Regions from separate parts of the Lysinibacillus sp. NPDC093210 genome, predicted to be linked through region 4. Evidence: riboswitches for the same ligand, from Rfam matches in the RefSeq annotation. Region 4 holds a riboswitch; each other region holds the start of a gene.
The links. A riboswitch is a leader RNA that binds a small molecule or an ion and turns the genes downstream of it on or off. The one in region 4 is predicted to bind S-adenosylmethionine.
Positions count from the first base shown of each region.

Region 1 (7,983 bases), on a different contig from region 4:
TGCAGAAGGAGAACTTACTCCGTTGTATGTCTCTACATTTTGGATTTTAATAGGAATTGGCGTAGTTGGGCTACCTCAAATTGCAGTTCGTGCTATGAGCTATAAAGATTCAAAAAGTATGCATTTAGCGATTATTATTGGTACCATCGCCATTGGGACAATTATGTTCGGTATGCACCTAATTGGTGTGCTAGCTCGTCCAGTAATGCCAGGCATTGAAATTGGCGATAAGGTGATGCCACTACTAACGTTAAAAGTTTTACCGCCATTTTTAGCGGGTATTGTTTTAGCAGCACCAATGGCAGCAACGATGTCTACGGTTAATGCGTTGCTCATGTTAGTTAGTTCAACAGTCGTGAAGGATATTTATTTAAATTACGTGAAGCCAACTGCCAGCGATGGAGAAATTAAGCGTGCAAGCTTTATCGTTACTACAGTAATTGGTTTAGCAGTTGTTGTATTTGCGTTAAATCCACCAGACTTACTTGTGTGGCTTAATTTATTTGCATTTGGCGGCCTAGAAGCTGTCTTTATTTGGTCAGTCGTTTTAGGCTTATATTGGAAAAAGGCTAATAAATACGGCGCTATTGCTTCCATGATTACGGGCATGACGTTATATATTGTAATCGATCGCTTTTATCCGTCAATCTTTGGCATGCATACAGTGACAATCCCAATAGTGGCTTCATTCATTATTTTTGTCATCGTAAGTTACCTAACAGCTAATAAATTTAAAGATGAAAAAATATTTATTTAAATATCAAAATACCTTGGGAGGATAAAGCTCTCAAGGTATTTTGCATTTTTGAGGAAAAAAAGAAAAACCGTTAGCATATTTCATGCTAACGGCATTTTTTAATAAAATACTTTTTCAAGATTATATTTTGCACGGAATGTGTTAATTGCATAAGTTTCGTAAATTTCACGTTCCATTGGATCATCAATTTCATATACTTCAATTTTGAAAATTTCATCACGGTATTTTTTCATTGGTGATACATTATCTTCAAAATGCTTTTTAATGCGTTGACGAATTTTACGCGCTTTCCCTACAAACAATAGCTCATTTTTTTCGTTGTAGAATAAGAAAATGCCACCTTTTTCGCGAGTGATTTTATGGAAATCAATAAAACCATGGAATGGCGGGATTTCTACATCCCCAGGTTTTAATACTTGCTCACGTTGACGAATTACCAAGTCTGGTTTTGGGAGTTCAATTTTAATCAAAATATTCACGTTCCTCTCTGTTACTAAAGGTATATGTTAACATAATACCTCCTTGATTACCATTCCGATTTATTTGTACAAAAATCTATTTACTGCGCATAGCTGTAATCGGGTGTAATTTGTCATTTGTTTGTCATCTACTTAGGCTAATAGATGTTAAAAATGATTTTTAAGCCGTATTTACGTAATCTACAAAAGCTTTAGGTAGAATTGATTATAGTGTTTAACAAAAAATATACTTCCATTCATTTAAATACTAAATATTCTATGTATTATTGAAATTCTTAATCGTTCATGATACAATTCTTTTTAATTAAATAATCTTATCAAGAGAAGCTGAGGGATTTGGCCCGATGACGCTTCAGCAACCTCTAACAATGTTAGAAAGGTGCTAATTCCACCAAAGGATTTTTCCTTTGAGAGATAAGAGTGAACGTGATAATTATCCTTCTCATTCTTGCTCTAAAGGAATGAGGGGGATTTTTTAATTTTTATTAGATAGAGAGAAAAAATTAACGAAAAGGGGAATTCAATATGCCTATTAATATTCCAAAAAACTTACCAGCTGGAGAACATTTACGTGGGGAAAAAATATTCGTAATGGAAGAAGACCGCGCCAAAACGCAACAAATTCGTCCTTTAAATATTTTAATTTTTAATTTAATGCCAGAAAAAGAAAAGACAGAGCTACAATTACTGCGATTGCTCGGTAATACACCATTACAAGTGAATATTACATTTTTAAATACAGCAACACACGAATCAAAAAATGTTAGTAAATCACATTTACAGCTATTTTATTCGACGTTTAAAGAGGTTCGCCATCGTCGCTTTGACGGTATGATTATTACGGGGGCTCCTGTTGAAAAAATGGCATTTGAAGAAGTGAATTATTGGGAAGAAATCTCAGAAATAATGGATTGGTCCGTGAAAAATGTTACGTCTGTAATGCATATATGTTGGGGTGCACAAGCTGCGTTGTATCACCATTATGGTATCGGTAAATTTGAACTGCCAGAAAAGTGTTCTGGAGTATATTCACATGTCATTACCGATTTAACAGTCGATCTAGTGCGAGGCTTTAGTGACTTATTTACAGCGCCACATTCACGCTATACATCGGTTTCTATTGATGAAGTACGTAAGCACCCAGATTTACGCTTACTGTCCTATTCAGAAGATGCTGGCGTTTTTATTGTGCAGTCAAAGGATAATAAAAACATAATGATTACAGGTCACTTAGAATACGATGCGACAACATTAGCTGATGAATATTACCGTGATGTTGAAAAAGGAATTGATATTGCGATTCCTGTTAACTATTTCCCGAATAATAATCCTTCTAATGAGCCGATTAATACATGGCGAGCACATACGCATTTACTTTTTTCGAATTGGCTTAACTATTATGTTTATCAAGAAACACCGTACGAATGGGACTTTGTTGATGAAATTGAATACCATATTTAATTTGGAACTATACCATTTTGCAGTTAGAAAAACCACATTTCTCATTAAAAGTGAGAAATGTGGTTTTTGTGTTAACTTATTGAGATTCGGAATTTGGTTTGGTCGCATCTTGCTGCTTTTTTGATTCTGGTTGTTCCTTTGGAGCTTGCTGCGTTTTTGATTCTGGTTGTTCCTTTGGAGCTTGCTGCGTTTTTGATTCTGGTTGTTCTTTTGGAGCTCGCTTGTCTTTTGGTTGTTGTTCTTGAGATTCTTGCTGATTACTTGAAGAGCTTTGATTGTCTTCATTCTTTTTTATTTTGCGAATTTTTGCGACTGTTAGTAACAACAATGGAAGTAAAACGGTTAATAATCCTGAATACAACGGCCAAATATTCTCATTATAATTATTTGAATGGACGATATTCGGGTGAGCAATTTGAGCCAGTGCAACCATACATAATCCAAGTGGTAAAATGAGTGGACGAGGATCTTTTATTTTCAATATTTGTCCTAGACCAAGTACCGTTGCGTAAAAATAAATGAATGTTCGAATGTAAATGGATATAATCCACATAACAGCCATGATAATTTCAACGCGTTGAAAAAAATTACCTATAGAAATTCGTTGAGCTAGCGCATAGCTTGGAAATGTCTTAATTGATGTATTAGTTGAGCCAAGAACAAGTGTTGAAAGGGCAATAATGAGAATTAAGACAATTCCACCTAGCAGTGTGCCGATATAATATCCTTTTTGAGCTGCTTTATGTACATTGACTCCAGAAGGGAAAAACATAAGCAACACAGCAAGTGGGAAAGAAAAAACACTCGTAAAGTTTAGCGTACCGACGATTAATGATTTTGTGTCTGTTTCATAGACTGGCATGATATTTTCAATATTGATTTGAGGGGAAATACAAATAATAAAAATAATAAAAATTAACAAAAATATTGGAAAGAGTATTTCCACTGAACGTGCAAAAACTTCAATCCCTAAATACGACGCGAAAACGATAATAATCGTAAATAAAACAGCAAAGGACAGAGTAGGCGTTTCAGGCATCACTTCCGTTTGCATAAAAATCCCGATGAAATATAATAATTCGCTTGCTGAAAAAAATGTTAAAGACATAAAACAAAGCGATGTCAAAGTACCGATGAATTTGCCGAATATTTTTCCGTTCGCTTCAATAAACGTAAGGTTTGGAGTTTGATTTCCTAATGATACAAAGAGCTTTATTAATAAAAAGCTTAATAGTACACCAATAGTCGCTCCAATCCACGCATCTTGGCTGAGTTTTTCTGTAATACTTGCTGGCACAATTAATATAGCGGTTCCAATTGAATAGAGAAGGGTAATGACTGTAAATTGTCTTGCGCTAATGAGTTGTTTATCCATCGTACACTACCCTTTCTTTTCATTTTTTATTGAAAAAATGTAAGTAAAAATTTTCTAATAGGCGTTAAAATAAATGTAATGAAATCTAAAGGACTGGGAATGTTCTTTTTTAATCCAATGGCAATATTTAATGTCGCTCCTATGCTTAATATAATGGAAAAGACGATAATTGTTTTTTTTTCGCCTTTTTTCTTTAAATTAGGAATGACACTGTAGGCAATGGCTAAAGAAAATACTACGAAAACAATCGTTATAAACATCGCTAGCTACTCCTTTGAATTGTGCAATAATGAATTTTGGATTGTTCCTAATCCTTGTGTAGCCACATTGACTTCGATATTGACAGCTACTTCGGGATATATTGTAGACCATTCTTTTTTTGTTTCCTTCCATTTTTTAGGGTCTTTCCGATGGAGTGCTTCCCCAAAGCCCAATATATCGAGTTTATAATTTTTTTGAATCGTATCTAGCGTTTTTTTCGTTTGTTCTTTTATCCGTTCTTCGGTCTTTTTATTAATATAATGAATGCTTTTGTTTTTAGTTAAATTAATTGGGCAATTTACTTCGCCGATATTTTGTGTAATATCAATTTTTATTGTTATTTTTGGAATGCCATTTTTAAAAGTTCCCTTAATTTGAGATGTCGATTTTGTAATTTCTGTCGACAACTTCCCACCATTTGGGCAAGAAAGAACTTCTACGGTACTTTCAATTTTGTTATTTAAAAAATTATAGTAAATACTTTCCTCTTCGGATAAAAGCCCTATCAATTTATCTTCTTTAAAAACAGCTATACCAATATATTTTAAAATAACGGGGGTTTTAATTCTTTCTACATTTGTTTGATCTATTCCTAATTTAGTATCTCCTTCTATTTCAACAACCGATAAAACAGCACTTTTTTCTTTGCTACTAAGGGTGTTAAGTAGTTCGTCTGTATTTACAGATAATGTTGAACCCCAAGATTTTTCGGATACCTTAATTGAATTTAACAATTTATTGGCAGGCATTTTTTCAATCGGGGTTAAGACGTTGAGCACTTCTTTTGCTGTTGAATCATGCGTTATGATAACATCAAAATCGTTTCGAAATTCATGATCTCTTGCGATAAAGTCGAGTGGTTCGTTTATTCCTTCTTCAGCTAATTTCTCACCGATAACTACCATTTGGAGATGAGCAAAATAAGGTCTCCGGGGTGTTATAGTCGTCATTCTTCGAATTGCTTCAAACACACTTTTTCCTTTTGCATGGTAGGTGACTACAGGTGATCGTCCGCTAGAAGGTTGCTTTGAGGAAATTTCACTAGGATCAACGACTTGGATAGAAATTTCATATTCATCATCTATTTTATCTACACCAAGTGCAACGACAATCGCTAATTCGTTTAACTCACGCTTACTCCAGCAACCACTTAATAATAAAGTGAGGATTAACAATAACAAAATCATCTTCATTTTTGACATGACGTATTCCTCATTTACACATTAATGTTGATTTCTTTTTATTTCTTCGTGATATCGTTGTTCTCTAACTTTATTTTTTTGACTGAACAGCCTCGGTCTTGTGAGTAAATCTCTACGTGGGAACAAAATCATTGCATCTTTTTGATCTTTCATAATGAGTGGCCCAAAAGGACTCATATATGGAACGCCAAATGAACGTAAACTACATAAGTGAAGTATAATCATCATAATGCCAAACATAACGCCAAATAAACCAAACATCGCGGCTAAAATCATCAATGGGAAACGTAGAACCCGAATCGTGTTTGATAAGCCATAGGAAGGAAACAGAAAGCTACAAATGGCTGTTAATGCAACAATAATGACCATTACAGCTGATACTACGCCCGCTTCCACGGCTGCTTGACCAATTACTAATGTCCCTACAATGGAAACTGCTGGTCCAATCGTTCTAGGCATTCGAAGGCCTGCTTCACGTAAAATTTCAAAGGCAATCTCCATAATTAGTGCTTCTACTACAGCGGGGAAGGGCACACCTTCTCGCTGTGAAGCGATACTAATAAGCATTGCCGTTGGAAGCATTTCTTGATGAAAGGTAGTAATGGCTACATATAGGGAAGGCATTACTAATGCAAGACAAATACCAAAAAAACGTAAAAGTCGAATTAATGAACTAATAATCCAATTTTGGTAATAATCTTCTGCAGCCTGTAAAAAAGATGTGAATATTACAGGGACGGTTAGTACAAGAGGTGTTCCATCCACTAATATTGCTATTTTACCTTCTAACAACTCTGCTGCAACGACATCTGGGCGCTCCGTATTATAAATCATTGGAAATAAAGAGAATTTAGAATCCTGAATAAAGTCCTCTAAATAGCCGGTTTCTAATACGCCATCAATGACAATATTATCTAAACGATCTAGCACCTCTTGGACAATTTTGTCATTGGCAATGCCATTTATATACATTACAGCTACGTCTGTTTGCGTGACATCTCCAATAATTCGAGATTTTATCCAAAGGTCTGGACTTTTAATCTTTCGACGGATGAGTGCCGTATTTGTACGCAACGTTTCAGTAAAAGACTCTCTTGGACCTCTAATTACGGACTCTGTTTGTGGCTCAGTGACAGCTCTATCTTTTGCGCTTTTGGTGTCTGTCGCAATCGCAATCGATTGTCCCTCTAATAGAATGACTGTTTCACCATTTAGAATGGAGGCAAAAAAAGCGGTGAAATCTAAAATATCCTTTGCACCGCCTACCGCTAAGCATTGCTTTTTTATATAGTCGTTTATGTTGGTTACTTTATTGTCAGACCCATTGTCAATTTCAAGCATCAAATCTTCTAATATAAAGTCTGTAATCACATTTTTATCGGATATGCCATCAATGTTAATTAGCGCGATGGATTGGTTATTTAATTTATTAAGTGTAATTTCACGGATAATTACATCGTTGCTATTACCAAGTGCTTCTTTAATCGTATAAATATTTTCTGAAAGAGAAGTGTGCAGTAAATTCGTTGAAGGATTTTGCAGTTGGGAGGTATTGTTGTTTTCTGAAACTGGCATTTTGTTTCCTCCTCAAAATATAGATTGACTAGTTAGAGGATGGTCAATTTTACAAAGAGCTAAACCAAATAGTGCAAACTAAAGATTGTGATTACACAAAATGAAAAAAGTGCTTCCTTTCATTTTGGTGAAAGGAAGCACTGTATTATTTTAAATAGTCATATTTTAATTCGTAAAGTTGTTTGTCAACGTCAATGTGTAAGTTATAATCGTTAAAAAACCATAAATCTTTCTCATCGATATAGTAGGTCACACCATCAATTTTAGTTTGAACACCTATTTCGAAAGGTTCTTCGCGAGTCATCCCAAGAGAAAATCCTTCATGGAAAGGGCTTGAACCACCATATCTTGCATAAAATCGGATTGTATCACCTGTTTCGACTTCCATTTCGTTTTTAAACCATTGAAGCGCTTCATCTGTCAGTGCGATATTCATGTGTGAACTCCTTTCATGTTAAAGCCATTTCACTTTTGGTTCAGTACCATTTTTAATGCGCGTAATATTTGCTCTGTGACGATAAACAATAAAAATAAATAAAAAGGCTACTAATATAGCTAATGCGAAATCGCCTGTCACAAAAAAATAAATAATCGAATAGATTAATGCAACTAGTGCAGCAATCATCGATGTTAGGCTGACAATTTTCGTAAGCTTTAACGTTACGATAAATGCGATGAATAGTAAAATGAATAGTGGCCAAGAATAGCCAAGTAGGACGCCAGCTGATGTGGCAACAGCTTTTCCGCCACGGAAGCTGGCAAAAATAGGAAACATATGACCAATAACCGCAACAAGTCCTAAAATAAGTCCGTGAATTGTGGCATCAGAGAAAACAGGGAGTGTTACTAATAACACAGCAGCTGTACCTTTTA
Region 1 is NZ_JBIVOE010000005.1:114,706-122,688, reverse strand. It holds gene panF (sodium/pantothenate symporter) at 1-757, shown strand, start outside; gene ACIP9C_RS13855 (nucleotide excision repair endonuclease) at 856-1,227, opposite strand; SAM riboswitch class I at 1,548-1,657, shown strand; gene metA (homoserine O-acetyltransferase MetA) at 1,762-2,697, shown strand; gene ACIP9C_RS13845 (GerAB/ArcD/ProY family transporter) at 2,774-4,072, opposite strand; gene ACIP9C_RS13840 (hypothetical protein) at 4,099-4,332, opposite strand; gene ACIP9C_RS13835 (Ger(x)C family spore germination protein) at 4,339-5,535, opposite strand; gene ACIP9C_RS13830 (spore germination protein) at 5,557-7,110, opposite strand; gene ACIP9C_RS13825 (HesB/YadR/YfhF family protein) at 7,256-7,546, opposite strand; gene plsY (glycerol-3-phosphate 1-O-acyltransferase PlsY) at 7,565-7,983, opposite strand, start outside.
Region 1: it holds a riboswitch for S-adenosylmethionine, as region 4 does, so the genes downstream of both, metA (homoserine O-acetyltransferase MetA) here and ACIP9C_RS01315 (YezD family protein) in region 4, are expected to answer to the same signal.

Region 2 (7,983 bases), on a different contig from region 4:
CGTAATCTTGTCTATGGGAGAATGTTCTCTGCTTTTTTCTTTTTGTTGTTTATTTAAAGATTGCTAGTCTACATTAGCTAGCTATAGATGCCTTTTTGCCATAGTATGTGCGCAGCATTGATTATATTTTGCTGGATAGACAGGAATGTTATCAGATTGTATGAATAAATTATAGATAATGATTGTGGTAGATGTTCTAGTTGCCATTGTCGTATGTATTTGGTTTTTTAGTCAGCTCATCACTGACTAACGAAATAAGTCGTTTTGACGTGAGCTACAGTAAGGGATATGGAGTCCTCGTAAATAGAAATTAGCGCTGAAAGAGATACGTAGCTACGGTAAAAAGGTTTTTTTGTGAAAACTGAATTTAACAAAAATAAAGTAGTGATGATTGTACAATATTGATATACATGTAATAATGATTAAACCTATGCAAAAGTGATTGTTAGAAATAATTGACTTTAAGAGGCTTATGTTAAGCTGAGATAATGGGAAAATTAAGGCTTTAGGTGGGGTAAAAAATGGTGCATCACGTGCAATCTCTTATTGAACATTACGGGTATTTTGGGATTATTCTTATACTAGTTGGAGGGATTGTCGGGCTGCCACTTCCTGACGAAATTTTTTTAACCTATGTAGGGTATAATGTTTATCGGGAAAATTTAGAGCATATTCCTGCATTAATAAGTGCTGCGGTGGGAGCTGCAGGAGGCATCACCCTCAGCTACTTTGTTGGTCGTCGATTCGGTTTGCCGTTATTACAAAAATATGGGCCGAAAATTCATATAACTGCACAAAAAATTGAGTTTACGAAAAAATTGTTTGAAAAGATAGGGCCTGTACTATTATTAATTGGATACTTTATACCTGGCGTTCGTCATCTTACAGCATATATTGCAGCAATTAATAATTATCCTTATAAAAAGTTTGCTGTTTATGCGTATGCTGGTGCAATCGTATGGACTTTCACATTTATTACTTTAGGGAAAGTGCTAGGAAATAAGTGGCGTTTTGTTGGTATGTATTTATCTCAATACAGCCTATATGCAGTATTGTTATTTATAGTACTAATGCTGATTGTGTACTTTTTATTTAAAAAAAGAAATACTATTAAATGAATACAGCCTGTTAAAAGAAGGTCTGCTGCAAATGTTTATATGGCATTTGAGGCAGACCATTTTGTATTGACTTAAGGCAAAATCGCAAAAGAACGTACAGGGAATCCAGATGCTTTTTCAGGCTTTGGCACAATATTGAAAATGACTGCTCCTTTTGCTGGTAGCTTATCTAGATTCGTCATTAATTCAATTTGATATGTATCCTGATCTAGTACAAAGTATTCGCCATCCAGCGTTCCGTTTTTACGGAAATCTGACGCTGAATCCGTATCGAACGTTTCATGACCAATTGCATTGATGTTCCGTTCTGTAAATAAAAACTGCAACGCTTCTAATCCCCAACCTGGAATATGGTTATGACCGTCTTTATCTTTATTATTGAACAAATCCTTATCTGGCCAACGTTTACTCCAATCAGTTCGCAGTGCAACAAATGTCCCTGCTTCAATTTCTCCATATTCTGCTTCGAAATCTAAAATATCTTGTACACTTAACGAGAAGTCATTGTCCGATTCAGCTTCCGTAGACTTATCAATAACAATTAGCGGTAGGACAAGTTCTTTTAATTCTAATTCGTCTAAGTAGCGTGTATCTGAAACAAAGTGGATAGGTGGATCGATATGTGTTCCATATTGCCCAGGAAACGTAAATTGTTGTGCAAAGAAGCCGTCATCATGCGAAAATAACGTTTTAAATTTGGCATCTTCAAACATAAAGAAATGAGGCGAGTTAGGTCCGAATGTGTGTGTTAAGTCGACCCATTGCTTAGATTTTAATAGCTGCAATGCTTGTAAAAGTTCATTTGTCATTTTTATTCCCTGCTTTCTTTTACTATGAATAGTTAAAAACAAAATAAAAAAAGAGCCCTACTTGTAGAAGAGGACTCTCGTGTAACTGAAGTCAGTCTCCTCATCTTTTTGCGAAGTTCGCAAATTGGAATTAGCACCATGCCTAAGACTGGTTGCTGAGACTTCATAGGGCCAATCCCTCCATCTCTCTTGATAAGAAAAATATATGAATTTTCAGAAATAGTAATACCAAATACTTTAGCATAATCAAAAATAGTTTACAAGTTCTATAGGAGTGCATGGTTATAAAAAATAAGAAGCCTTCTTCATCACCAATATAAAATTACCGCTATACTACAGCACCCACCTTCTGATAATACAATTCGAATATTATCTGGCGTATATTTCGCTTCAAACTTCGCCGTAACACCCGCTGAAGAAATGAGTTTTTGCACTTCATCTTGCTTGGAAAGCTGTGCAGCATTCTTAAGATCATGTGCAAATTGATCAGACCCTTCAATTTTCTCTGTCAGTAATTGGGCCTGCTGCATAATTGGCTGAATTTGTTTGGCAGATGTCTTCAACTTCAATGTATTAATAGGCGGGTACGGATTAGGGTTTGGAGATGTGGGCATCGCAAGCTGTCCGGGCAAATGATATAGTAAAGGGGTGTTAGAAATGCCCCAATTTGGATATTGATTTACATAAACATAATACGGATAAGGATTGTAATACAGCAGAATTCCTCCAATCCATAGCTAATATCTTAGTGTATCTTATGTAGCGGCATTATGTTTTGTGTTGAGGGTCATCTTTTATATGGAGCGTGTACCATGGTCATGGAGATAAAGGGAAATTAACTAAAATAGTAGAATAAGTAATAGATAATGTAGAAAAGGGGGAAGATGGGATGAACCGTTTAAATTTAATTACATTGGGAGTAAAAAATATGGTAGAATCGCTGGCATTTTATCGTGAAGGGCTGGGTTTTGAAGTAGTCGTCTATGGGGATGAAACAAATCCAGATGTTATTTTTTTCAATAATGCAGGAACAAAAATATCTTTATTCCCAATTGAGCGCTTAGTAAAGGATATTGATGAAGCGAATCCACCCGCTGTAGGTAATGGCTTTAATGGCATTACACTTGCCTATAATGGAAAGTCTAAAGAAGAAGTCGATGAAGTATTTTTGTTAGCAAAAAAAGCTGGGGCGAATATTGTAAAGGAGCCTGAAACAGTGTTTTGGGGAGGCTATAGCGGGTATTTCCAAGATCCAAACGGCTTTTATTGGGAAGTTGCGCATGGTGATATGTGGGAATTCGATGAAAATGATATGATAATTATTAAGGAATAGATTGACGGCGTGCTTTGATGAAGTTAGGTCATAGCACGTTTGATATACTTAGTCTAGAGAGGAGATGAGAAAGTGAAACCGTTTTGGGAGAAAGATTACTTAGCAGATACGCATTATGCTTTTGGTAAACCAAGTGAGGAAGTGGTTGAATGTGCAAATAGGTTACAAGCAGGTGCACGCATTTTAGATATAGGATGTGGTGATGGTAGGCACGCAGTCTATTTAGCACAGCTTGGGTTTGAGGTTGAAGCCATCGATATTTCGGAGGCAGGCATCGCTAAAATCAATAGATACAAAGAGTTGCATCAATTACATAACTTGCACGCTATTGTGCAAGATGTTACTACATATGAGTTTAAACGATCCTATGATTGTATTATTTCACATGGCTTGTTCCACTTTTTAGAGCGTGAAGCTTGGCATAACATTATTCAATCAATGCAAATACATACGAAGATACAGGGCATCAATATTATTACCGTATTTACAGACGAAGTAGATATTCCAGAAGATTTAGCACCATTTATTAAAGGAATATGTAAAGAAGGCGAAATCAAAGATTTATATCATAGTTGGTCAATTCAATATTATCGTTCTTACCAATTTGAAGATCAGCATGACAACAATATTAAACATTGTCATGCAGCAAATAAATTAGTCGCTGTAAGAAGATAATAAAGAAAAAACGAAGCACCATTGTTATTTTAGGTTATTTTAAGGTTTTATGTTTAAGTTAAGTATTGAAAACTCCACTTTTGTTAAGGATAACAAAAGAGGAGGTGTGATACGATGGCACAACAGATTCTATGTGAAGTCAATAACTGCACGTATTGGGGCTCTGGTAACAAATGTACTGCAGAAGCTATTTACGTTGTAAGTCAAAAAGGTCAGCATGCATCCAATAGTGAAGAAACAGATTGCAAAACATTTACACCTGAAGAGCATTAATGACGTTAGGGTAACCCTTTAGGGGGCTACCCTTTTTTTATGTCATAACTGGTACATATCTACTTTGTCTTTCTTAAACAATAGGGTATGTGCATTTTTGACTTTTTCCTCTACATAATCTAATGAATAATTGCCAAAGGCGTCTGTTAAATCACCGATTGCACGAGATAAATTATCAATGACAGGTATTAATGTTTCGAGCTCATTCAATTCTTTTCCTGCGTTCATCTCATCCATAATTTCATGAGCAAGATGTTGAATTTTCCGAAGGCGTTTGTTTTCCGCTTGCATCATATCCTCCTTTAAGCATCATCTTTTACACTGACTAAATATATGATGGTTGTTTGTAGTTCATGAGTGAATACCTTTACTGATATTTGTTATAAATAGTAAAATATTATAAATAGACATAGCGATTTTTTGAACTGGGAGGGGAGCGAAATGAAGAAGATTTACGTAATTAGACATTGCGAAGCACAAGGGCAACCTTCAAATGCACCTTTAACAGAAAAAGGGCACGAGCAGGCGAAGCGTTTAGCTGACTTTTTTCATACTTATAAAATCGACCGAATTATTTCGAGTCCTTTTTTACGTGCCATCCAATCGATAGAACTATTAAGTAAAACAACAAACAAAATAATTGAGTTAGATGAACGTCTTTCAGAACGTATATTAAGCACTGATAATTTACCAGATTGGTATGAAAAACTAAAAATGACTTTTACTAATTTGGATTTAAAATATGAGGGTGGGGAGTCCAGTCAGGAGGCAATGGATCGTATCAAGAATGTTGTAAAAGAAGTGGCTGAGAGAGGAACTGAACATACAGTTATCGTCAGTCATGGTAATCTAATATCCTTACTATTAAAGAGTTATCAAAGTGATGTAGATTTTCAGTTTTGGCAAAGGCTAAGTAATCCAGATGTCTATCAAATAAGCTTAATTCATAACGAAGCGGTTATCGAACGTATTTGGGACGCACAACAATAGAAGACAAGAAGCCAGACTACATTATGATAAATGGAGTCTGGCTTTGTTTGACGTTCCGAAACTATACTTAGTATTGAAATGTAACGCGAACAGCGGCATTAATAGTGATATGCCCTTGTTCAATAGGTGTTACCATTGACGAATCTGCCATTGCCATCGATTTATATAGCACAGGGCCACTTTCGTTTTCTTCAACAATTTCGATCGGCTGAGGATGCACAGATAATTGCATCGTCTGTGCTATCGTGTTAGCTTTCATTTGGGCATTATGAAGTGCCAAGCTAAGTGCCTGCTGGTAATATACATCTGCATTATCAATTTTAAATTGGATTGAGGAAATACGATTTGCTCCATTTTCCACAGCGGTATCAATAACAGCCCCAACAAGATTTGTATCAGGTATTTTTACCGTAATTGCATTTGCCACCTCATAGCCTTTAAATACCTGTTTGCCATCTACATAATCATAAATAGGCGCAATCGTATAGGTGGCAGTTTGGATATTTTCCTTTGGAATAGTTAGTGCCATGATGGATTGAATTACACGATTCATAATGCTAGCATTTTCCTGCTGTGCTTGTTGCACATTTTCTCCTTGCGTAGTTACCTCAATTTGAAGCTGAACATAACTGGCATTCGCAACTACTTTTCCATTTCCTGTTACAGTCATAATTCGCGTTGCAGGGAGAGAATGTGGGTTTGCATGTTGGTAATACATTTAATACCACCTCCCGACTGGTCTCTAGTAATGTTTTAAATCATTTTTAACAATGCTTCTACACCAGTCATTCCTGCGAATATGCCTAGTTGCTCTGCCTCAAATGTAACGGATTCTAGTGGGGCTGTTAACAGCTCATCTATTGTTTTCACTCCAACCGCCCGACCTGCAATGATTTTTCGATCCAATAAGCGACTATTTAAAAGACCGACATCTAATGCACCACACATGATGTAGCCCGTATCATTTGAAATAGTTAGTAGTGTCGTTTTTGGTAAATGTACAATTACAGCAGTGAAAAAATGACCTTTAATCATAATAGGTTCAATTGTCACCATGAACATCACACTCCTTTTCTCTCTATACATATGGCAATAGATAAAAAGGTGTTCGGTATTTTCACTAAAAAAGTGTGTGTGACGTTAATTGTTTGAGAATTGTTTGAGTGCCTGGCACTTATTTTGTATAAGAAAGCAATGCAGTTTGTTGTATATTTTTTAACGCTAATTTAGCCTCATCTTGCGTAGTGTACTCGAACATACGATATGAATCTTGTTCAAAAACAGTAATAACCCACATTATTAAATCCCCTTTGTAAGTAAATTTGTAGTATAACAGAAATAGAATATATTGCTGTTGTTATATATCAGTTTATGCAACTAATTTTACACCGATTTTTCAAAAAATAAAGTGGTAAATGAAAGGTTTCACATTTCGTTCAAAATTGACGCTACGTTTGTGGGAATTATTTAAAAATAAGGATATTGCAAAAAAGTTTAATTAAACAAGTTATTAAAGTATAGAGAAACAGTTTGTTAAATAGTTTTTCAACATAATTTTATAGAGGGCATAAGTAAAATCAGGTAGTCTTTTTGAAGTATAATTCAACGTGTTTCGTAAATAGTAAGATGAGCTGTAATATGCAATAAAATGCGGGAGGTGATACTGTGATACGTAAAAATGTATTGTTTTTGACGGCTTGCTTTTTATTCATTTCTATATGTTTTACAGAAATGAATACCTCTGCAGAAAAAGGGCGTAGTGAATATGAGGAGACTGGTGAGGTTGTGTGGGATATTAACACAAAGGATAAAATCGTTGCCTTAACCTTTGATGATGGCCCAGATCCGAAGTATACCTCACAGGTGCTAGATATTTTAGCTAAGTATGAAGCAAAGGGGACCTTTTTTATTATTGGTCAAAATGCAGAAAAGTATCCAAATGTTGTTTCAAGAACTTATAAAGAGGGTCATGAGCTAGCCAACCATACTTACACACACCCATTCAAAGTTTCTGTATCTAAATTACAGGAGGAATTACAGCGGACAAACGAAATGATTAATAATATTACTGGTTTTTCACCTGTTTTATTTCGTCCTGTAGGTGGTAATTATAACGATAAAATAATTAATACTGCCGTAAAAAATGGTTATCAGGTCGTAATGTGGTCTTGGCATCAAGACACACAAGATTGGAAAGAACCAGGCGTAAATAAAATTGTCCAAAAGGTGCTCGGTGGGACAAAGCCTGGGGATGTTATTTTGTTTCATGACGGAGGCGGCAACCGCACACAAACAATTAAAGCCCTAGAAGAAATAGTACCTACATTAAAAAAACAGGGCTATACATTTGTAACAGTATCGGAACTAATTGAAAGAAAACAGCAACAAGAGAAAGTCCAATAAAAAAATAAGCCATTTCAATAATGAAATGGCTTATTTTTTTCCTTAAAACAACGGATATTCTACGTATTTAAACTAGAAAAATAATAAAGGCGCTAATGCAATACCGGCAATTGCACCAAATGCGATTCCAATGCCAAGTCCTGCTCCAAATCCTGGTCTAAATCCCCAACCCCAAAAACCTAAACCATATCCTCTGTTTTGTCTATCAGGTAGAATCCATACCTGTCTTCTATCCACTCTAGTTATTTCTCCAAAATGAACATTCCCAGATGTATCAGTAATTTTTACACGTTTACCGTGATATTTACAGCAAAGATTATAGCAATCAGCTGGATTCACAGAAATCTCCTCCTTTCTTAGTCCTTACAAGATAATATATGCC
Region 2 is NZ_JBIVOE010000009.1:170,654-178,636, reverse strand. It holds gene ACIP9C_RS19415 (DedA family protein) at 522-1,118, shown strand; gene ACIP9C_RS19410 (cyclase family protein) at 1,190-1,927, opposite strand; SAM riboswitch class I at 2,025-2,126, opposite strand; gene ACIP9C_RS19405 (YuzC family spore coat inner layer protein) at 2,236-2,541, opposite strand; gene ACIP9C_RS19400 (VOC family protein) at 2,817-3,260, shown strand; gene ACIP9C_RS19395 (methyltransferase domain-containing protein) at 3,333-3,935, shown strand; gene ACIP9C_RS19390 (DUF1540 domain-containing protein) at 4,050-4,208, shown strand; gene ACIP9C_RS19385 (group-specific protein) at 4,251-4,499, opposite strand; gene ACIP9C_RS19380 (histidine phosphatase family protein) at 4,650-5,198, shown strand; gene ACIP9C_RS19375 (SIMPL domain-containing protein) at 5,266-5,916, opposite strand; gene ACIP9C_RS19370 (YunC family protein) at 5,952-6,254, opposite strand; gene ACIP9C_RS19365 (hypothetical protein) at 6,373-6,495, opposite strand; gene ACIP9C_RS19360 (polysaccharide deacetylase family protein) at 6,930-7,601, shown strand; gene ACIP9C_RS19355 (hypothetical protein) at 7,674-7,940, opposite strand.
Region 2: it holds a riboswitch for S-adenosylmethionine, as region 4 does, so the genes downstream of both, ACIP9C_RS19410 (cyclase family protein) here and ACIP9C_RS01315 (YezD family protein) in region 4, are expected to answer to the same signal.

Region 3 (7,983 bases), 850 kb from region 4:
ATGAGGGAAGATTGGATAGCATTAAATTCTAAAGCTATTAAAATAGGTGCAATAACAATTACCGCTAAGCCAAAGCCGCTAACAGATTCAATTAAAGGTGAAAGCCCTAAAGCCAATAACAATACTTGATATGTTTTGTCAACGGTAGAGGTGGCGATGGCAGAAGCTATTTTTTGTATCGCTCCTGATTTCTCCATTAAATGAAATAATAAAATCCCAAAAAATAAAATATAAATAACTGGCACTGTTGTTAGGAAACTTTTGATGAAAGGTATAGGAAGTAACTCGACGCTGGTGTGAAAGACAGGAGAAATAGCGATAACGGTTGTAAGTATGCAAGCGACAGTGCCTGTAAAAATAGAAGATTTTTTTAAAATGAATATCATAAATAAAATACTAGCTAAAGGTAATAGTGCTAAAACGATTTTTATCATTGGACAACACTCCTATGAATTATTTATTTACTTTAGTATATTTTATTTTCACTAAAGTGTAAATATGTGCTTTGGTCATTTTATCTTTATTGAGGGAACCATCTTATAAGTTGATTGTTGTAGATCATGTGCAATATCATAGTAGAAGGACAATATCTGAAATAAAATTTCACTATAGTAAAAATAATAGTAGGACGAACAAATAAGGATAAGATATTTTAGACTGCATAATGAAGTAGTGAGGGGAGCTTTTATAATGGGATTTGGAAAGCATGTAAATGCTATTAGAAAAAAAAATAAGATGACATTACAGGAGCTTTCAGTCGTAAGTAACGTGAGTGCCTCGATGCTATCTCAAATTGAAAGAGAAGAAAAAAATCCAACGATTCAAGTAGCTTGTCAAATAGCGGAGGCATTAAATACAACGCTTTCTGCTTTGTTAGATCAACAGAAAAAAAGGGATATTGTAGTCATAAGAAAGGATGAACGCCCAATATATGTCGACGAAAAGTCTGGGTTTCAACGACATTTATTATCACCTTCCGTTCCGTCTAGAGGCATTGAGTTTGTCTTAAATATCATTCCAGCCAATAGAGAATCTGGTGTATTTCCTGCACATAAATCAGGAGTGACAGAGTATATTTTTGTTAAAAGCGGGATGTTACGTGTTGAATTAGAACGTGGCGCTTTTTATGAAGAATTAGAAGCAGGGGATTCCTTCTTTTTTGAAGCGGATACAGAGCATCGATTTATCAATATGACGAATGAAGAATGTCACTATTTCCTTGTAATTGATTCCTCACAGTATATGAAATAATAGGTCATCAGAACGTAATGAATACATTCGTTACAATATAATAATAGGAGTGGAATGGAATGTTTTCATTTACAGATTTAAATGGATTTCAAGTTGATTTAAGCTTTACAAGAGGTGAGTTTGAAGTTGAGCCGAAACATGTACTCATCTTTTTAAAGCATAAAAATAAATGGTTATGCACAATTCATAAGCGTCGTGGCGTTGAAGTACCAGGCGGTAAGGTAGAACCTGGCGAAACATTAGAACAAGCTGCTGTTAGAGAAGTATTTGAAGAAACAGGTGTACATGTAAAAAATCTTCGTTGGTTTGCAGAATACGCTGTCCATGGAGAACTATTGTTTTGTAAAACAGTCTTCACGGCGCAATATGTAAGTCAGGAGAAGGTAGCGTTTGACTTGGAGACATCAGGTATGGTTTGGCTAACAGATGAAGAGTTTGTAAGTCACCAAAATTTAAGCTTTCATATGAAAGACGAAGGCATGCAAAAAATGCTAGAGGAGTTGAAGCGCTATGACGATCAATGGTGAAATAGTTGAAAAACGTCCATACCCTTCACCGAATCCAGCTATTCGCTTATCGGAAATTACTTATTTATCACTTGGATTACGGGTTAAAGGCTTGCTAGCAGAGCCTAAGGCAGAAGGTACATACGATGGGTTTTTATATTTACGTGGAGGAATGCAAAGCATCGGCATGGTGAGACCAGCACGTGTTGCCCAGTTTGCCGCACAAGGTTTTATCGTTTTTGCCCCTTACTATCGAGGGAATAGAGGGGGAGAAGGTCGTGATGAATTTGCAGGTCAGGATCGTTATGATGCAGTGCATGGGGTAGATGTGCTAAAGCAATTTTGCAATGATAATATTCATGTGTTTGGCTTTTCACGTGGAGGTATTATGGCGCTGTGGACGGCAATTTTACGTAAGGATATTACTTCAGTTGTTACGTGGGCAGGTGTTTCTGATGCGACAGCTACTTATTGGGAGCGGACGGATATGCGTCGTATGATGAAACGCGTAATAGGAGGGACACCTAATCGTGTACCAGAGGCTTATGATGCACGTACACCTTTATTTGAAGTTGAACATATTACAGCACCGGTGCTAATTATTCACGGCTATCGTGATGAAAATGTTGATATTGAACATGCAAGGCAATTAGCATTTTACTTAGAGGATGCCAATAAGACGTATGAAACGTGGTATAATCATCGATTTGCACATCAATATCCACCTGCTCAAAATCGTGAAACTGTGCGCGCTTTGTGCGAATGGATGAAGAAACAGTGATATTCTAGCAAAGGGACATGTTAAATTGTGTGAGTGACTGGCACTTATAAATCATAAAAATCCACTGTACTTTCCATGGGCAAATGGTAAGCCGCAACCGTCGCTAATCGCGCCGTTTATTGCGTCTTACGCTACTTGTGTTGCCATAGGAGTGTTCGTGGATTTTTATTATGTTAGTTATAAAATATAGGGCTAGAATAGTAAATTGTGTGAGTGACTGGCACCGATTATTTTACGTAGGTGCTTAAAAATGATTGAATTGTTTCCCAATATTTTGCTCCTGCTACATTTTCAGCTCTACCGTGACCTGCACCTTCAACAAGTAGTTTTTCTTTAGGCACATTGGCTGCTTCATAGACTTCATTTAGCATTGAAGAAGGGACGAATGTGTCGTTACTGCCGTGGATAAATAGCATCGGTGTTTGTGATTTTGCAACTTGTTTGACCGTATCAGCTTCACCAAGTGTATAGTCAGCTTTTAATTTCGTTACGGCTGAAGCAAAATACATAATAGGGAAGGCTGGTAAGTGGAAGATCTCTTTTAGCTGATAAGAAAATTCACCCCAAACAGAAGAATAGCCACAATCCTCGATGATTGCCTTAACGTTTGTAGGTAATTCTTCACCAGATGCCATCATTACTGTGGCGCCTCCCATCGAAACACCAAAAAGGACGATTTCTGCATCGTTATTTAATTGGACCGTATTGTCAATCCATGACACGACATCTAAGCGATCATGCCAGCCCATTCCGATATAGTCTCCTTCACTTTTACCATGACCTCTTGCATCAGGAATAAGGACATTATAGCCCATGTCATAGAAGTGTTTTGCATACTTGGTCATCTGTAATCCATCACTTGAATATCCATGAAAAATAATTGCCCATTTATTTGATTCATTTTGATTTTTAATGGAATAGGCATGTAGTTTTAGTTGATCTATGGATTGAATCGTTGTTTCTTCGTAATGGCTGTTAAACCATGTTTCACGAGCCTCTTTCTCTCTCACTTCATTCGGATTAGAAGCAATTAAATTATGTGGTGCATCAAGAACGGCTGATTTATCAGATTGTGGATTTAACGCCAAGTTGTAAAAGTAATTGCCTGCAATAAATCCAGCTCCAATAAATAACACAAATAATGAGACGATGATGCCAACTAGTATTTTGTATTTTTTTTTCATATGTATCCTCCAATACTATCCAAAATATAAAAATTTGAAGAGTATTTTTTATGGAAATGGGTATAAAAAAGGGAACGAATAAATCGTTCCCTTAGTCGCATTATTATTTTAATGGACCACCAAGTTTAGTGATTGCTTCAGAAACATTTGAGAATTTCTTGAAGTTGTCATTGAATAGACCTGCAAGTTCAGCAGCTTTTACATCATAAGCAGCTTTGTCTGCCCATGCATCGCGTGGGTTAAGCACTTCTGAAGGTACACCTTCAACTGCTGTAGGAATGTGTAAGCCAAATACAGCATCTTGAGTCGTTTCAACGTTGTTTAGTTTACCATCGATTGCAGCACGTACCATTGTACGAGTGTAAGAAAGCTTCATACGGCTACCTGTACCGTATTCGCCACCAGTCCAGCCAGTGTTTACTAAGAATACTTGTGCGCCATGCTCATCGATTTTTTGACCTAACATTTCAGCATAAACAGTTGCTGGAAGTGGAAGGAATGGAGAACCGAAACATGTAGAGAATACTGGTTCTGGCTCTGTTACACCACGTTCAGTACCTGCAAGTTTAGATGTGAAACCACTTAGGAAGTGATACATTGCTTGTTCTTTTGTTAATTTACTGATTGGAGGTAATACACCAAATGCGTCAGCAGTTAAGAAGACGATTGTTTTTGGATGACCTGCAACAGATGGATCAACAATATTTTCGATATATTGGATTGGGTAAGCAACACGTGTATTTTCTGTTAATGAAACATCATCGTAGTCACAAACACGAGTTTCAGGATCTACAGCTACGTTTTCTAGTACAGAACCGAAGCGGATTGCGTTATAGATTTCAGGTTCTTTTTCAGCAGAAAGGTTAATTGTTTTTGCATAGCAACCACCTTCAATATTGAATACACCGTTGTCAGACCAGCCGTGCTCATCGTCACCGATTAATTTGCGGTCAGGGTCAGCTGATAAAGTTGTTTTACCAGTACCTGATAAACCAAAGAATAATGCAACGTCGCCAGCTTCACCAACGTTTGCTGAACAGTGCATTGATAGGATGCCTTGTTGTGGTAATAGGTAGTTCATAATACCGAAAATAGATTTTTTCATTTCACCAGCATATTCAGTACCACCGATTAGGATGATTTTCTTTTCAAGTGATACAATAATGAATGTTTCAGAAGATGTACCATCGATAGCTGGATCCGCTTTAAAGTTAGGAGCTGAGATAACTGTGAAGTCAGCAACATGAGAAGCTAATTCTTCTTGTGTTGGACGGATAAATAATTGATGGGCGAAAAGATTATGCCAAGCATATTCATTGATTACTTGGATGCTTAATTGTGAATCTTTGTCAGCACCAGCAAAACCGTTGAATACGAATAATTCGTCACGTTCTTTTAAGTATTTAACTACTTTTACATATAAGTTATCGAACACTTCCGAAGAAATTGGTTGGTTTACTTTACCCCAGTCAATTTTATCTTTTGTGCTTTCTTCTTCTACCGTATATTTATCTTTAGGTGAACGACCAGTGTATTTGCCAGTTTCTGCACGAACTGCGCCATCTACTGTTAACATAGCCTCACCACGAGATGTAGCTTTTTCCGCTAATTGTGGTACTGAAAGTTGAACGTTAATGTTCCCGCCGTTTAATAATTCCTTCAGTTCGTTTGCAATTTCTACTGAATTCATCGATTAAATACCATCCTTTTTTATAGTATTCCCTTGAGTTTGAGGGAGTTTTTCTTAATTTCAAAAATAGTATAACACAATTGCTTTAATAATCTATACTAATTCAAAAATTATTTTCGTGTTTTAAATAACTTTCAACAAAAAGTCATAAAATAATTGACAACGTTCGACCTTTTACGTAAGATGAGGAATTGAACGGATACTCTTATCCCGAGCTGGTGGAGGGTCAGGCCCTGTGAAACCCGGCAACCTGCATGAACTATTTCACGACATGCGCTGGTGCCAACCTGATGCAAGGGGAAAACCCTTGAACGATAAGAGTGAAAGGTTACGAAGTCATTATTCCTTTCCTCATGTAAAGTACGTGAGAAAAGGATTTTTTTTATTTTCATAATGAATGTAAAGGTAAGTATATACAATTCTTTCCTTATTATAATGACGGATCTTTCGAAATCCTCATGTTAAAAGCAACAACGGCTTGAAAGTTCTATCCTTCAGGAGCGAACTTGACATGGGTAATGAGTACCGTATTAATTTCGCAAATGCTATTTGTAAGAGTAATAGGAGGAAAATCAAATGACAAACCGTCGATTGTTTACATCAGAGAGTGTAACAGAAGGACATCCCGACAAAATTTGTGATCAAATTTCGGATGCCATTTTAGATGCCATTTTAAAAGAAGATCCAAATGCACGTGTAGCGTGTGAAACAACTGTAACAACAGGATTAGTATTAGTAGCAGGAGAAATCACGACTTCTACTTATGTAGATATTAAAGGTATCGTGCGTGATACGGTAGCAGAAATTGGCTATACACGCGGCAAATATGGCTTTGATGCTGAAAACTTAGCAGTACTAGTAGCAATTGGTGAACAATCACCAGATATTGCTCAAGGTGTAGACCAAGCATTAGAAGCGCGTGAAGGTTCTATGACTGACGCAGATATTGAAGCTATTGGTGCAGGTGACCAAGGATTAATGTTCGGTTACGCTTGTAACGAAACACCCGAGTTAATGCCTTTACCAATTAGTTTAGCGCATAAATTAGCTCGTCGTTTAACAGAAGTACGTAAATCAGGTGAGCTAGCATATTTACGTCCGGACGGTAAAACACAGGTGACAATTGAGTATGATGAACACAACATCCCAGTTCGTGTCGATACTATTGTTATTTCAACACAGCATGACGAAGAAGCGTCGCTTGAGCAAATTCAATCAGACTTAAAAGAGTTAGTAATAGCACCAGTAGTACCTAGTGAGTTATTAGATGCTCAAACGAAATATTTCATCAACCCAACAGGTCGTTTTGTTATTGGTGGACCTAAAGGAGATGCTGGACTTACTGGACGTAAAATCATCGTTGATACATACGGTGGCTATGCACGTCATGGTGGTGGTGCATTCTCTGGTAAGGATGCTACAAAAGTAGACCGTTCAGCTGCATATGCTGCTCGTTATGTGGCAAAAAATATCGTTGCTGCAGGTTTAGCAGAACGTGCTGAAGTCCAACTTGCTTATGCCATTGGTGTAGCACAACCAGTATCAATCGCAGTAGATACATTTGGTACAGGAAAAGTAAGCGAAAGCGAAATCGTAAAGTGGGTTCGCGAACTATTTGATTTACGTCCAGCAGGCATCATTAAAATGCTAGATCTACGTCGCCCAATTTACAAACAAACGGCTGCTTATGGTCACTTCGGTCGTACAGATTTAAATGTGCCTTGGGAAAATACGGACAAGGCTGATGCATTAAGAGAAAAAGCTAGTCTATAAGCTATTTTATAAAGAGCATTCGTATATGTGGTAAACATACGCAAATGTTTTATTGAAGGGGGCTACTTAATGGCCCCTTTCTAACTTGCTTCAGCATTCATACCCCACTTCTAAAGGTTGGATTTGAATGCTGAAGCAAGTTAAAGGCCCCGGCGGATGTCATAGATTTTCTAAGGAGCTTTTAGAGCAGACTGTAAAAAATCTGGACGCAATTATGCCTAGGCGTAATTGATTGCAAAAAAATTCGCGTCTTTCCGTTTACCTTGGAAGGATATCGCGAATTTATTTTTTATCCTATATAACTTTGTTTCTTACTAGAGCACTTACACCTATATCGTAGCCCGCGTATTTTTAGGGCATCCATTATTTTTGAAGAGATTTGTAATATTGACCTTTTTCTGCGTATTCTCTAACAATACGTTCCATGTCTTCTTTATCTTCAGCATTTAATTCACGTACAACTTTTGCTGGACGACCTAATGCTAAGCAATTAGGAGGAATGACTTTACCTGGAGGTACAAGACTACCCGCACCAATAAATGCACCTTCTCCTATCTCTGCCCCATCCAACACGATTGATCCCATACCTATTAATGCATTTTTTCGAATTGTACAGCTATGTAAAGTTACTTGGTGTCCAACTGTTACTTCATCTTCGATTATTAATGGATATTTTGGACTTTGATGTAGACAGCAAAGATCTTGGATACTTACTCGTTTACCAATTATTGTTGGTGATACATCGCCTCGAATAACTGTATTAAACCAAATAGTTGTCTCGGCACCAATCGTTACGTC
Region 3 is NZ_JBIVOE010000001.1:1,113,069-1,121,051, reverse strand. It holds gene ACIP9C_RS05510 (L-lactate permease) at 1-434, opposite strand, end outside; gene ACIP9C_RS05505 (helix-turn-helix domain-containing protein) at 691-1,251, shown strand; gene ACIP9C_RS05500 (NUDIX domain-containing protein) at 1,311-1,778, shown strand; gene ACIP9C_RS05495 (alpha/beta hydrolase family protein) at 1,762-2,538, shown strand; gene ACIP9C_RS05490 (alpha/beta hydrolase) at 2,766-3,722, opposite strand; gene pckA (phosphoenolpyruvate carboxykinase (ATP)) at 3,826-5,412, opposite strand; SAM riboswitch class I at 5,615-5,733, shown strand; gene metK (methionine adenosyltransferase) at 5,989-7,185, shown strand; gene ACIP9C_RS05475 (gamma carbonic anhydrase) at 7,549-7,983, opposite strand, start outside.
Region 3: it holds a riboswitch for S-adenosylmethionine, as region 4 does, so the genes downstream of both, metK (methionine adenosyltransferase) here and ACIP9C_RS01315 (YezD family protein) in region 4, are expected to answer to the same signal.

Region 4 (7,983 bases):
TGTGGAAGAAGCAACAGGTAAAGAAACTGCTGATGAAATGGTAGCAACGACTGTTTCAGATTTTGAAAAACTAATGCAAGCTATTAATCATGCTATGCAGCTAGCGGCAGAGGAAGGGGATGACCGTACTGAAGATTTATTAAATGGGATGTACTTATCCCTTGAGAAACATACTTGGATGTTGAAAGCCTTTCTTGATAAAAAATATGCATAATTAACATTGGCACTTGGAGTAAAGTTAATAGCTCCAAGTGTTTTTTATAGCGATTAATAGAATATGACAAAAACGCAACAGAAAACAATATGATATGACAAATATTACAGTTATATAAAGGATGCATAAAAAGGGTTTTTTGTGAAAGTGACAGGGTACATACATAGTAAGCCTTACAAAATTAGGAGGAATTGAACATGATGAATGAACAAAACCCAAAAATTGAAGTTGCACATACGAGAGAAGAGATGTTTCATATTTTAAAATGTATGCGCATGGAAGGTTATAACGCAGATGAAATTCATATTATTTCTAGAGAATCAGATGAAATTAAAGATGTTAAATCAAATGGTGATGTGAAAACACATGAGGCAGGTAATTGGCTTGACCAAATTAAATCATGGTTTACAGGTGAGACAGCTGTCACAGAAGGTTTAAAACGATTTGATCTTACAGAGGGTCAAACAGCTTATTACGCTCAACTGGTTGAAGAAGGAGCCATCGTATTATACGCGGAGCATGATGATGTAAATCCTACAACGTCTACACTTGCCGCAGATTCAAATCGCGCTCCACTTGATCCATTTGATACACATGTAACACCACCTGAATCTATCGTTGATGAGACACCAGCACAACGCGAAGAGCGACTAAAAGCTGAAGAGCAAATGAATGAAGCTGAACAAATGAGAAGATATTTATAAAGGTAAAGTGGCTAGAATTTAACTAGCTTGAAAACAAGCAAAAAGTGAAATGGTATGCACTCCATTTCACTTTTTACTGTTTTTATAACAGTGTGCGTCAAAGCTTAGATAATCAGAAAAAGACCCTGAGAATTTTACAAATGTAAATTTTTCAGGGTCTTTGTATAATTAATGCATCACTTTTTCTTGTTCATGTTTTCGCATAAATCGAAGAATATGAAGTTGCTCTAATTGAGCGACAAGATTACCAATTAAAATGAAGCTTCCACCGATAAGTAATTTTACCGTTAGTCCTTCGCCAATGAACATCATCGCAAACATCGCTGCGAAAATAGGTTCTAATGAGAATATTAGTCCTGTATGTGTAGCAGAAGTATACTGTTGTGCAACAGTTTGGCCAACGAAGCAAAACGCGCTACAGATAATACCAAGACCTAAAATCGCAATCCATGAAGTAGTTGAATTCGGAAGTGTAGGTGCTTCAAAAAGTAGTGTTAAAACAAGCGCATAAATTCCAGCAAAACCGAGCTGATAAATACCATAGGAAATCGATTCTACGCTACGTGTAAAATGACCGTTTAACAGTAAATAAATCGAATAACATAATGCCGCGATTGCAACTAATATATCGCCCATTTGAAATGTAAATGAATGTTGAACAGTTAATACTGTAATACCAATCATCGTGCAAATAATTGCAAAACTTACTGCTTTTGATGGCAACTTTTTCTCGATAAAGCTACTGAAAATGGGCACTAAGACTACTGTAAGGCTTAAAATAAATCCTGCATTTGACACAGAAGTTGTCTCTAATCCAAATAAGCTAAGTGCAAACACAATGAATAACAGCAAACCTTGAATAGCTGCGTATTTCAATGTTTTGAAATTGACCTTTATCATACGCTTATAAAAAATAATGCCTGCTGCCAAAAATGCGATGATACAGCGTAATGCTACCACATTAAATACAGCTAATGTTTCAAGTCCCATTACCATAAACGTATAAGACAATCCCCAAAACATTGTAACTATGACCATTAATAAATTTGCTTTCCCTTGATTACTCATTATGCACCTTCTATCTCTGTGTACTAAAACAGTTTCATACTAAAATTTACTATATATCTTGTATTGTGATTAGTAAAACGAATGTTTATAATGATTAGTATTAAAAAAATTCATGTATATATGAGGGAATGTGAATGAGTTTAGTCAAATATGAGATTTTAAATAAAGTGGCAGAAGTTTCTAGCTTTACGAAAGCTGCAGACGCCCTTGGGTTAACCCAATCGGCAGTTAGTCATGCTGTTTCCAGCTTAGAGAAAGAATGTGGATTTGCCCTTATTCATCGAAGTCGAACAGGAGTGACATTAACGAGCGAGGGACAAACAATGCTTCGGGCTATGCGAAATGTTCTCGATGCGGACGAATTATTACAACAAGAAGCTGCCCATATTCTTGGTGTAACGCGAGGGAAATTGCGAATAGGTGTTATTTCTAGTATTTCTTCCAACTGGATGCCAGAAATTATCCGTATTATGGACAATCAGTTTCCAGGTATACAAGTAGAGTTACGTGAAGGGGACTATTATGAAATCGAACAGTGGCTACAAAGTGGTGAAGTAGACGCTGGCTTCCTTAATGGTCAAAAATCGGAGCAATTTCAATTTATCGAATTGGTCCAAGACCCACTTTTATGTATAGTCTCCAATCAAAGCTCTCTCTATAATCGTTCAGAAATTGATATTGCTGAACTAGAAGACATGCCTTTTATAATGACATCGTATCGGGGAACTAATGATGTAAAAGTAATTTTAGAAGAGTACCATGTTAAACCAAATATTCGATTTGAGCTATCGGAGGAGGTTGGGATTATTTCGATGATTTCACACCATTTAGGCATTACTATTTTACCTCGATTAGTGATTAACCGATTACCATCCTCATTAAGGGCTATCCCACTAAAGCAAGGTGGTTATCGTACGATAGGGCTAGCCATGAAACATCAAGCCTCACCGGTCACTAAAAAGTTTGCGGAAATTTTAAGTGTGTGGCTAAAAGATCAAAATAAGAAATAGGTTATTTAAGCTTTTTACGTTAAAATAGAACATGTAGATTGCTTATCAATTAGTTATTTTTTAAAAATGATAGTTTGAAAAGAAAAGGTGAGTGTGAGTGGGGACATTACAAGGAAAAACCGTACTCATTACAAGTGGGGGAACACTTGAAAAATGGGATCGTGTGCGAGGGCATACGAATTTATCGAAGGGGTCAATGGGCTGTTATTTGGCTGAAGCAGCTCTGGCGGCAGGTGCGAACGTCATCTATATGCATGGCTATTTTGCGCAACTGCCGATTAATCAAGATAAAATGCGTACAGTACGCTTTGAAGGTATTGAAGATTTAGGTGATAAGGTTCGCTATGCTGTACAAAATGAACAAGTAGACATCGTTATTATGGCAGCTGCAGGTTCAGATTGGGTCATTGATAAAGTATACGATCAATCGGGGAATCTAATGGAAGGTGCAGGGAAGATGCCATCTGACGAGCCCCCTGTTATTCACTTTAAAAAAGCACCAAAAGTGTTAGGCAAAATAAAGGGTTGGCAACCAAATGTCACGTTAGTAGGTTTTAAGCTAGAGGCAACAGAAGATGAGGAATTTTTACTGTCCCGTGCACGTCTTCGTATGGGAACTGCCAATGCACAGTTGATGGTTGCCAATAGTTCACAATCTTTATATGGCGGACAAGAGCCACATTGGATTGTACCTGCACAAGGACAACCTATTAAAGTCATTGGTAAACAAGAAACTGCAAAAGTGTTAATGGAATACTTACAAAACGTATAAAGAGCGGCTGTGTGGAATATATAATTCTGCACAGCTTTTTTTATGTTTTGAACATTCATACTAATGCTTTCAAGATCTTAAGATTGGATTTCAAGAAAATTTAGAGCTATAAAAATGTACCTTTTTTCTCTATTGCATAGTATTCAACTAGGTTTTATAATATTTATATTGACAATAGGTTTTCTGAATTATAGAATTATTTCCAAGAAACGTAAACTCTTATCGCGAGAGGTGTGGAGGAATTAGGCATAATGAAGTCTCGGCAACCGAGTTAATAGGTGCCAACTCCAGCAAAGTCTGAGAGATAAGGGGAGGCATCAAATCGTCTTGATGCATGGATCTCTTTTATACACAAAAGTATGAAAAAAAGAAGGGGTGTATCGTATGTCTCAACTGTCTAAGATTGATGATAAGAAATTAGAAGTTATTGCGAAGGCTATTCAAAATTTAGAATTTGGTGAAGTGCAAATTACAATTCAAGATGGAGTTATTGTACAAATTAATCGACTTGAAAAACAAAGATTTCCTCAGAAAAAGTGAAGCTTTAAAAGAAGCAGAGAAATTAACTCGCGACCTAATTTTAGGCTTATTGTCGCCACATGGTGTCCTGAGTTAATGTGCAACATCAATGAACTTGGTTCATGTTCCAATATTGAACGCAAGGGCAGTTTGTTCTAAATATTTTTAACTTACGAACAAGAAAAGTAGGCATCTCAAAAAAATTTGAAATGCCTACTTTTTATTTTATTCGTAAAAGCTCGTTGGGATTTGACCAATATGCCTACGATGATAAAGTAATGGTTCTTTTTTTGCATTATCAATTTCCAAAACATGACCAATGAAAATGGTATGGTCGCCCGCATCAATTTTATTAAATGTTTTGCATTGAAGCGTAGCTAACGTATCATGCAATATTGGCAAACCGTGTACAGAAGTAGACCATTTGACTTGCGCAAATCGGTCAGAGATTTTACTAGAAAATACCGTACATAATTGTGTTTGATCGTTCGCTAAAATATTTACCGCAAATTTGTCCGTATTACTAAAAAGTGGATGAAGCTGCGATTTTTTGTCCAATGACCATAGGATAAGGAGCGGATCTATGGAAACAGATGCAAAAGAATTGACCGTTAAGCCAATCGGTTCATTAATATCGCTGTAAGCTGTGACAACTGTGACACCTGTTGGATAATTACCTAAAGCCTGTTTAAAAGCAGTTACTTTGTCCGTCATACAATCACCTCTTATTATTTTATGGAGAATACGGTTTGTTTGTTCTTGTAGCATTTTTTCTGGTGCTATTATGGATAGCCTACAAAATAATCCAGCAACTGTAAAGCGTATATTATTCAATTATTATAATATAAAAATTTCTGAAAGGAGAAAGAGAATTTTAATTATTTCTAAAATATGGGTTTTTTATATAGATTTTTAAAGAGATACATATTTTATTTATTGACTATATTAATGACATAGGATAAAATTTGCGCAATAATTTATAATTATAATTTTCTAAAAAAATAGAATTGTATTTACTTAATAAAAATGCTTGATTTATTGATTCTTCGCCTATTGAATGAGTTAAGTATTTTCAAATCACATATAGCCAACCAATCATTGTTTTCAAACCATCAACTTCTATCAGCATATATTAATATTCTTGAAGTAATAAAAGTATTTGAGGGTAATGGCCCTTTTATAGAAGGAAATTTATTAGTATATGTATTTAAGGATTTCTTATTAATCCCTATCTTATTGTATTTAATTTTATTTATAAATATTTTAGTTTTGAAGATGCCTTAAAGTCTTGGGTTGAAGGTTGCTAAATGTATTCCATCAAGATCGTTAAGAAATAAATGGTATACCAATTCTATGATATTGCCTGATTAACAAAAAATGTAATACTCCAGGTTGTGCACAAGCAACTGAAGTTGATAATTTAAATTGGGTAGATATTGAAGAAGAAGAAAATTCAATATCTATATTTGAAGCACCAGAAATATTCGATAGTCTAGAAGAAATAGATTGGGATAATGTAGAAGTTTCATTGATAGAAGAAGTAGAATGGCACAATATCCCTATAGAAGTAAATGAAGAAATTTTATCTAATGGAAATAAACCTCGATTTTTGCCACTCGTGGCAAGGCTTGTATTAAGTGGAGGGAAATATGTAATTAGATGGGGTTCTAAGGTGTTTAAAAAAGCATCTAAATCTAAAGTTTCAAATGCTTTGACTAATTTTGAAACTGCAACGTTTAGAGCAGGAAGTCATACTTTTAGATTAACTAAATCAGATATGGAACATATGTTAACTCGACATCACCCGAAATATTGGGATGGGTCAATAAGGGGAAATCAATCGTTTTATAATCCAAATTTAAGTGTAGATGATGTAAAAAGTATTGCTTTAAATATAGCTAAACAAAATAATACGATATTAGCCAAAAAAGGAACAAATGGTATGTTCAGAGTAGAGGGACAAGTAGATGGTGTTAAATACGTACTAGGGATTAAAGATGGGCATATTAGACAACTATATCCAAAAAACTAATGTGAGGTGAATATATGATGGAAGTAGTAACAATTAATGAATTCGTTGTAAAAAGAATTATCGACGATTTGGAAGATGCAGTCAACAATCCTGATAAATATACGATAAGCATAAACGATAATTGGCATGAATTTGTTTCTTTTATCAATAACACTCAAAATAAATATATAGAAGAAGACGGTCTTCTTAGACTTGATGGTGGGTTATCGATTAAATGCTATAATAAAGAAATTTTAGGTGTTCGATATTGGGACTATCTCCCTGAGCTATGGGGATATATTGTCAATGTGATTGAAGATTACTTAGAGGACGGCATTGGGAAAAGTTATTTTCCTGATCAACCAGTTAAAATACAATTAAAGCAATTAAAAAATAAAAAAGTACAATTTTTATTTGATAACGACGATCATGTGTTAGAATTTGAACAAAAAATGCTATTAGGTATCTTTTTAAATCGTGCTGAAGTCTTTTTTACTGTTCTTGTAAAAGAACTTGATTTGACTAAATATAGCTACGAAATTGAAAAAATTCAAAAATTAAAAACCCGGATATGAATCAATTTATATTGAGTGCAACTAATCAAAAAGTGTTAGATTGATTGAATCAATCTAACACTTTTTCTATACCGTTGATGTCCGCTGCGGCGGTGTTTTCCGCTCAGCACAGTAAGCCATAACCCTCGCTATTGTGCAGAGTGCCTCCGCCTTTCATTGTGTGCTGTTATGAACAGGAGTCACCAACTTCGCTACCATCTTAGCCAACAACAACAGGCTTTTCAGTGCCTTCGTTGCCTTTGTTTTGTCCACTATTACCTGGAATAATACGATCTTCAGTTTCTTTATCGAAGAAGTGTACTTTATTCATATCCAATGCCAGTGGCAATACTTGGCCTGGTTTAGCAGTGGCATTGGAATCTACACGTGCAATAAATTGATGACCTTCGATTTGTGAATAGAGCATAATTTCTGCGCCCATTAATTCAGCTACTTCTATAGTTACATCGATTTTAGAGCCTGGTGAAGATTCGATAAATGCTTGTTCATCATGGAAATCTTCAGGACGAATACCCATAATAATTTCTTTATTATTGTAGCCTTGTTCAAGTAGGTCTTTCATTCTTTCTTTTGGTACCGTAATTGAAGCATTACCAATATGCATTTTGCCATCTATAAGATTACCAGTAAAGAAGTTCATTGCTGGTGAGCCGATAAAACCACCTACAAAAACATTTTTAGGTTGCTCATATACCTCTTTTGGCGCACCTACTTGTTGAATAATTCCATCTTTCATTACAACGAGGCGTGTTGCCATCGTCATCGCTTCTGTTTGGTCATGTGTAACATAGATTGTTGTCGTTTGTAATCGTTGATGAAGCTTTGTAATTTCAGCTCGCATTTGTACGCGAAGCTTTGCATCTAAGTTCGATAACGGTTCGTCCATTAAGAATACTTTTGCGTCACGAACAATGGCACGACCTAATGCAACACGTTGACGTTGGCCACCGGAAAGGGCTTTCGGTTTACGATTTAAGTATTCTTCAAGGCCCAAGATGCGAGCAGCTTCATTTACACGACGCGAAATTTCATCTTTTGGTAATTTGCGAAGTTTTAATCCAAATGCCATATTTTCATATACGCTCATATGTGGGTAAAGAGCATAGTTTT
Region 4 is NZ_JBIVOE010000001.1:265,227-273,209, reverse strand. It holds gene ACIP9C_RS01340 (Dps family protein) at 1-214, shown strand, start outside; gene ACIP9C_RS01335 (general stress protein) at 412-918, shown strand; gene ACIP9C_RS01330 (DMT family transporter) at 1,087-1,986, opposite strand; gene ACIP9C_RS01325 (LysR family transcriptional regulator) at 2,121-2,996, shown strand; gene ACIP9C_RS01320 (phosphopantothenoylcysteine decarboxylase domain-containing protein) at 3,094-3,768, shown strand; SAM riboswitch class I at 3,985-4,079, shown strand; gene ACIP9C_RS01315 (YezD family protein) at 4,153-4,308, shown strand; gene ACIP9C_RS01310 (flavin reductase family protein) at 4,513-5,001, opposite strand; gene ACIP9C_RS01305 (hypothetical protein) at 5,816-6,319, shown strand; gene ACIP9C_RS01300 (hypothetical protein) at 6,334-6,873, shown strand; gene ACIP9C_RS01295 (ABC transporter ATP-binding protein) at 7,073-7,983, opposite strand, start outside.